DNA from 3 places in the Pseudomonas silensiensis genome. Region 1 is predicted to be linked to each of the others. Evidence: predicted binding sites of a transcription regulator. Region 1 holds the regulator's gene; each other region holds the start of a gene.
What was found. Region 1 encodes FliA, which starts transcription of late flagellar genes. Its sites were predicted from a motif close to CTAAAGTTTNNNNNNNNNNNGCCGNTAA; they were not measured.
Positions count from the first base shown of each region.

Region 1 (2,203 bases):
GAGCTGCGCGACGTACTGTTGCAGGGCCCTGGCGGTATTCGAATCGTCCCGGCCGCGTCCGGCACACAGAGCATGGTTCATTTAAGCCCGGCCCAACACGCCGGCCTGATCCAGGCGTTCAGCGATATCGGTGACAACCTCGACGTGCTGGTGATCGACACCGCTGCGGGCATTGGTGACTCGGTAGTCAGTTTCGTTCGTGCAGCGCAAGAAGTCTTGCTGGTGGTCTGCGACGAGCCGACCTCGATCACCGATGCCTACGCACTGATCAAACTGCTGAACCGCGATTACGGCATGAACCGCTTCCGCGTCCTGGCCAACATGGCCCAGAGCCCGCAGGAAGGGCGCAACCTGTTCGCCAAGTTGACCAAGGTCACGGATCGCTTCCTTGACGTCGCCTTACAATACGTCGGCGCGGTGCCTTACGACGAAAGTGTGCGCAAGGCTGTGCAGAAACAGCGCGCCGTCTACGAAGCCTTCCCTCGGTCCAAGTGCTCACTGGCGTTCAAGGCGATTGCACAGAAGGTCGATACCTGGCCGCTACCTGCCAACCCGCGTGGGCACCTGGAGTTTTTCGTCGAGCGCCTCGTGCAACAAACGGCAGGACCGGTGCTATGACAGCCAGTGGCTACGACCTCTACAAGAAGTCGGCACGTGACGCGCAGTACGAGCTGATCGAGCGTTACGCGCCACTGGTTAAACGCATTGCCTACCACTTGCTGGCGCGTTTGCCCGCCAGTGTTCAGGTTGAAGATCTGATCCAGGCCGGGATGATCGGCCTGCTTGAAGTATCGACCAAATACGACGCCAGCAAAGGCGCGAGTTTCGAGACGTACGCGGGCATTCGAATCCGTGGCGCGATGCTCGATGAAGTACGCAAGGGGGACTGGGCGCCACGTTCGGTCCACCGCAATACCCGGATGGTCAGCGACGCAATTCGCTCGATTGAAGCTAAAACCGGTCGTGACGCTAAAGATCACGAGGTTGCGGCCGAACTCCAATTGAGTCTCGACGATTATTACGGGATTTTGAACGACACCCTGGGCAGCCGGCTATTCAGTTTCGACGATCTGTTGCAGGACGGCGAACACGAAGGGCTGCACGAGGATGGCGCCAGTGCTCATCTCGAGCCGTCACGCGATCTGGAAGATGAACGCTTCCAGGCGGCGCTGGCGGACGCGATTGCCAATTTGCCGGAGCGTGAGCGACTGGTGTTGGCGCTGTACTACGACGAAGAGTTGAATCTCAAGGAAATCGGTGAGGTCCTGGGGGTCAGCGAATCTCGGGTCAGCCAGTTACACAGCCAGTGCGCGGCCCGCTTGCGGGGGCGTTTGGGGGAGTGGCGAGCGCGCTGAAGGCAGTGTGGGGACACTGCGAGCGGGACCGGTGTGGGATTAGCTGCACCGGTCGCGATTTGTTGTGCTCCAGACAGTCATCGAGTGCATTGCCGGATTGATTGAAATGGCGCGTCCAGGTGCTGGGCGCGTTTAAGACTGCTTGGAGGTCGAATTGGACAAGAACATGAAAATCCTCATCGTTGATGACTTCTCAACGATGCGGCGGATCATTAAAAACCTGTTGCGTGACCTTGGGTTCACCAACACGGTCGAGGCCGACGATGGCACTACTGCCATTCCGGTTCTCAACAGCGGCAGCATCGACTTTCTGGTAACAGACTGGAACATGCCTGGCATGACCGGTATCGACCTGCTGCGTCACGTGCGTGCCGATGAAAAGCTCAAGCACCTGCCGGTGCTGATGGTGACCGCTGAAGCCAAGCGCGAGCAGATCATCGAGGCAGCCCAGGCCGGAGTTAACGGCTATGTGGTCAAGCCCTTCACGGCCCAGGCGTTAAAAGAAAAAATCGAGAAGATTTTCGAACGCATCGGTTGATGTGCGAAGCCACTGCGCCACGGGGGAGCTATGGAGCATAACGAGTCTTCACAGAGCGATTTCGAATCGACTCTGAAAAAACACGCGGTCGAACTGGTCGACAGCCTTGAAAAAGGCAGGTTCGGCGACGCTGTGCAACTGATCCATGAGCTCAATCAGACCCGTGATCGTGGCCTGTATCAGGAAGTGGGCAAGCTCACTCGCGAGCTGCATAGCGCGATCGTCAATTTCCAGATTGACCCGCACATGCCGCAAGCCGAGGAAGTCTCGCAGATCACGGACGCCACCGAGCGTCTGGGTTATGTGGTCA
Region 1 covers NZ_JBNDJH010000014.1:5,322-7,524, forward strand. Annotated here, with positions in the region: gene fleN (flagellar synthesis regulator FleN) at 1-618, shown strand, start outside; gene fliA (RNA polymerase sigma factor FliA) at 615-1,355, shown strand; gene QF010_RS19890 (chemotaxis response regulator CheY) at 1,522-1,893, shown strand; gene QF010_RS19895 (protein phosphatase CheZ) at 1,924-2,203, shown strand, end outside.

Region 2 (2,203 bases), on a different contig from region 1:
AGCGCTTCAGCGGGGCCGACCAGGACTTTCTCCGGCACATCAAGCAACACGCCCCAGGACTTGCCACCGGGAATCGGTTGGAACGGCGACAGCACTTTGAGTTGTTGATTGTTGTGCAGGCTTTCGGTCTTGCTGCTGGTTGCGAGCATGCGGATCAGCTCGGCACCGTTGGTCTTGTCCACGGTGTCCAGGCGCTGGCTGAGCTTGCTGGCGTCCGGGCTGTAACCGGCCAGCAAACCGACCGGGCTGATGATGCTGACGTTGGTCTGGCCATCATAGAGCTTCTTGCTCGCACCCTGGCTGACGGCTTGCAGGCTGTTGAGGTTGATGTCCACCGACAGCGAAGCGATGACCTTGCCGTTGACTATCAGCGGGAAAACGATGCTGGTCATCAACACGTTCTGGCCATCGATCACGTAGAAGTAGGGTTCGATCACGCAGGGCTTGAGCGTCGTGCGCGGGCAGGTGAACCAGGCGTTGGCCGGTTCGCCGCTGGGGCCGGTGCTGGTGTCGGCCATGTCGCTTTCCGGTAGCGCCATCGATGTTACCTTGCCCGGTGTCGGCTGCGACCAATAGAGCGCGAAACGGCCCTTGTCGTTGCTGCCCAACTCGGCCTGGCCGGCGAACAGATCGTCCTTGCCGTCCAGCGCGTTGGCTTCGAACACCAGCGAGAGGCCGAGCAATTCCGGGTTGGCTTGCAGGGCCGACTTGACCTGACGCGTCAGGTCTTCACGCAGGTCAAAGGCATCGAGAAAGCGCTTCTCGGCCTGGTCGCGCAGGAACAGCACCTGGCGCGAAAAACCGTGGCCATATTGATAGGCGTCCATGAACTGCTGGCGAATCACCAGCGCCTGGTTTTCACCCTGGGATTCGATCCGGGCCTGGGCCGCTTCGGTGAGCATCTCCATGCTGGATGCTTTCACCATCTCGGAGCTGTGCTCCATGCGATACAGCGAAAGACCCACCAGCAGGGTCACGATGCCGGCCAGGCACAGCCCGGCCAGCAGGGTGATTTTCCATTGAATGGAAAGTTGTCTGAGCGACATGGAGACGTCCTTTATTCGATAAATATCTGAGACTTTGCACTGTAACGGCCGCGATTTGGCTTTCTTTATCCTCCCAATTAAATAAGCAATCACACCAAACCTGTAGCAGCTGGCGAAGCCTGCGTTCGGCTGCGAAGCAGTCGTAAAACCTGCGCATACGGTACTTCTGGCACACCCCGTCGCCTGAATTCACGACTGCTGCGCAGCCGAACGCAGGCTTCGCCAGCTGCTACAAGGGATCGTGATCGCTTTGACAAGGCGTGGATGCTGCGGCACAGTGCGCGCCCTCTAATAAAACCCTCTCATTCAATCCGCTGGCGGCTCTTTGCAGACTGTCGGCCGGACTCTTTCCGTTTGCCTTGAGGTAACGATGATTAATGCTGTAATTGCCGCGGTCGGCGTCATGCTGATTCTCAGTCTGTCCCGCGTGCACGTAGTGATCGCGCTGATCGTGGGCGCCCTGGTGGGTGGTTTGACCGGTGGCCTGGGCATCGAGGCAACATTAAAAGCCTTCAACAGCGGCCTCGGTGGCGGCGCGACGGTCGCGTTGTCCTACGCATTGCTTGGTGCTTTCGCAGTGGCCATTGCCAAGTCCGGCCTGGCACACGCCCTGGCCGACAAAGCCTTGCTGATGGTCGACCGCCAGCACGCCAGCGGTGGCCGTCAGGTCAAATGGCTGTTGATCGGTTTGCTGTGGGGGGTGGCCATCGCTTCGCAGAACATTCTGCCGATACATATCGCCTTCATTCCGTTGCTGGTACCGCCGCTTTTATATGTACTGACCAAACTGCAACTGGACCGCCGACTGATTGCCTGCGTCATGACCTTCGGCCTGATTACGCCGTACATGTTCCTGCCCGTGGGTTTCGGCAACATCTTCCTGAATGAAATCCTGTTGGCCAACGTCGCCCGTAGCGGTGTGGACATCAGCGGCATCAACGTCACTCATGCCATGGGGATTCCGGCATTGGGCATGGTCGTCGGGCTCGCGGCAGCGTTTGTCAGCTACCGCAAGAAGCGCGTCTACGATCTGGAAAAGATCGAGCAAGTCGAACAGGTCGCGGTGCAGTACAACCCGTTGAGCCTGATGGTCGCCGGTCTGGCCATCGCGGTGGCGTTCATCGTTCAGCTGTTGCTGGATTCGATGATCATCGGTG
Region 2 covers NZ_JBNDJH010000039.1:39,454-41,656, forward strand. Annotated here, with positions in the region: gene QF010_RS33995 (methyl-accepting chemotaxis protein) at 1-1,046, opposite strand, end outside; gene QF010_RS32895 (Na+/H+ antiporter family protein) at 1,420-2,203, shown strand, end outside.
Region 2: QF010_RS33995 (methyl-accepting chemotaxis protein) is a predicted target of FliA. The motif match lies at 1,088-1,115, and genes of this name have one in related genera.

Region 3 (2,203 bases), on a different contig from region 1:
GCCGATACAGTGGCCTGAGGGGCTGGCGTTTCGGTGGGCGCAACGCGCGCGAGGTGCACATTGACCCGACGGTTCTTCGCCCGGTTGGCGGAATTGGTATTGGGCGCCAATGGGTAACGCTCGCCGTGAAAGCGCACGGTGATCTGCGATTCCTGAATGCCGTTGGCCTTGAAGAACTCCATGACGGCCAAAGCCCGACGCCGCGACAGATCACGATTGGTCAGGCGGTTGCCGCTGTTGTCGGAGTGGCCATCGAGTTCGATGTGGTTGACCGTCGGGTCGGCCTTCATGAATTCCAGCATCACTTGCAATTGAGCCTTGGCCTGCGCGTCGAGATCGATGCCTTCGCCGGGGAAGCCGATCTGCGATTGTTTAACCTGCTCGAAATTCTTCGGCAGCAGCTTCGCCACGCAGCCCTGATAGTCGTTGAAGGCCTGGCTGAACTTGACCGGCAACAGGCGCACTTCCGACACCCGGCCATCGCCAGAGTAATGTCGAACGACCGGACTGCGGCCATCCATCAGGCCACTGATCAAGCGGCCGGCCTGAACTTGCGAACTGTTGAACAACACATTGCCGCTGCCGATCCGCACAGAACCGAGGTTGATGTCACCACGCCCCGGCTGCCACGGTGCAGCCGCCGCCAGCAAGGTGGCCGAACCGCCGCCGATCATCGCGTTGTAGGCCTTCAGACGAAACGTCGCTTGCTCACCAGCGCGGCGCACGAACTCACCCGAACCAAAATCGGTGATCGGTTGACTCAGGCGGCACTCGAACTTGTCCCCTTCGACCTTCCACTCGATGCTCTCCAGACGGGTCTGGAAAGTGAGCGCCATCGCAGGAAGGCTGGCAAACACGCTGAGCAAGGCTAAATAACGCTGGCGCACGGGAGGCTCCACTGGCTTCTACAACAAAAAGACCGACACACAGATGTTTACGGCATACCTGTTGGATATCGGAAGCTTGCTGCAAAACTTGATAGCGAGTGCCTGGAAGAGTCTTTTCCGGTAGCATTCCCCTCAGTTTGACCCGCCTGGAATCCCCTCATGTCCGACCGCCTGACCCTGCTGCGTCCCGACGACTGGCATATTCATCTTCGCGATGGTGCTGTGTTGCCCAATACAGTCGCGGATGTCGCGCGCACCTTTGGTCGCGCCATCATCATGCCCAACCTGGTACCTCCGGTGCGTAACACCGCTGAAGCCGACGGCTATCGCCAGCGGATTCTCGCTGCACGCCCGGCTGGCAGCCGCTTCGAACCGTTGATGGTGCTGTACCTGACCGACCGCACCCAGCCCGAAGAAATTCGCGAGGCCAAGGCCAGCGGCTTCATTCACGCCGCCAAGCTGTACCCGGCCGGCGCGACCACCAACTCGGACTCTGGCGTCACCAGCATCGACAAGATTTTCCCTGCGCTTGAGGCCATGGCCGAAGTCGGGATGCCCTTGCTGGTTCACGGTGAAGTCACCCGTGGCGATGTCGACGTGTTCGATCGCGAAAAAATCTTTATCGATGAGCACATGCGTCGTGTGGTCGAGCGCTTCCCGACGCTCAAAGTGGTGTTCGAACACATCACCACCGCTGATGCCGTGCAGTTCGTCAACGAGGCTTCGGCCAACGTTGGCGCGACCATCACCGCGCATCATCTGCTGTACAACCGCAACCACATGTTGGTGGGCGGGATTCGGCCGCACTTCTATTGCCTGCCGATCCTCAAGCGCAACACCCATCAGGAAGCCCTGCTCGACGCCGCCACCAGCGGCAGCGACAAGTTCTTCCTGGGCACCGACTCGGCGCCTCACGCCCAGCACGCCAAAGAAGCCGCTTGCGGCTGTGCCGGTTGCTACACCGCTTATGCAGCGATCGAGATGTATGCCGAAGCCTTCGAACAGCGCAACGCGCTGGACAAGCTCGAAGCCTTCGCCAGCCTCAACGGCCCGCGTTTCTACGGCCTGCCGGTGAACACCGATCGCATCACCCTGGTCCGCGAAGAGTGGACCGCCCCAACCAGCCTGCCATTTGGCGAGCTGACTGTAATCCCGCTGCGCGCCGGTGAAAAACTGCGCTGGCGCCTGCTGGAGGAACACGCGTGAGTGAAGACCATTTCGACGACGAACAGGACGGTCAAGGCGGCGGAGGTGGTTCACGCCACCCGATGGCTGAGCGCTTCCGTGGATACCTGCCAGTCGTTGTCGACGTTGAA
Region 3 covers NZ_JBNDJH010000044.1:11,882-14,084, forward strand. Annotated here, with positions in the region: gene QF010_RS33680 (flagellar protein MotY) at 1-887, opposite strand, end outside; gene pyrC (dihydroorotase) at 1,047-2,093, shown strand; gene rnt (ribonuclease T) at 2,090-2,203, shown strand, end outside.
Region 3: QF010_RS33680 (flagellar protein MotY) is a predicted target of FliA. The motif match lies at 953-980, and genes of this name have one in related genera.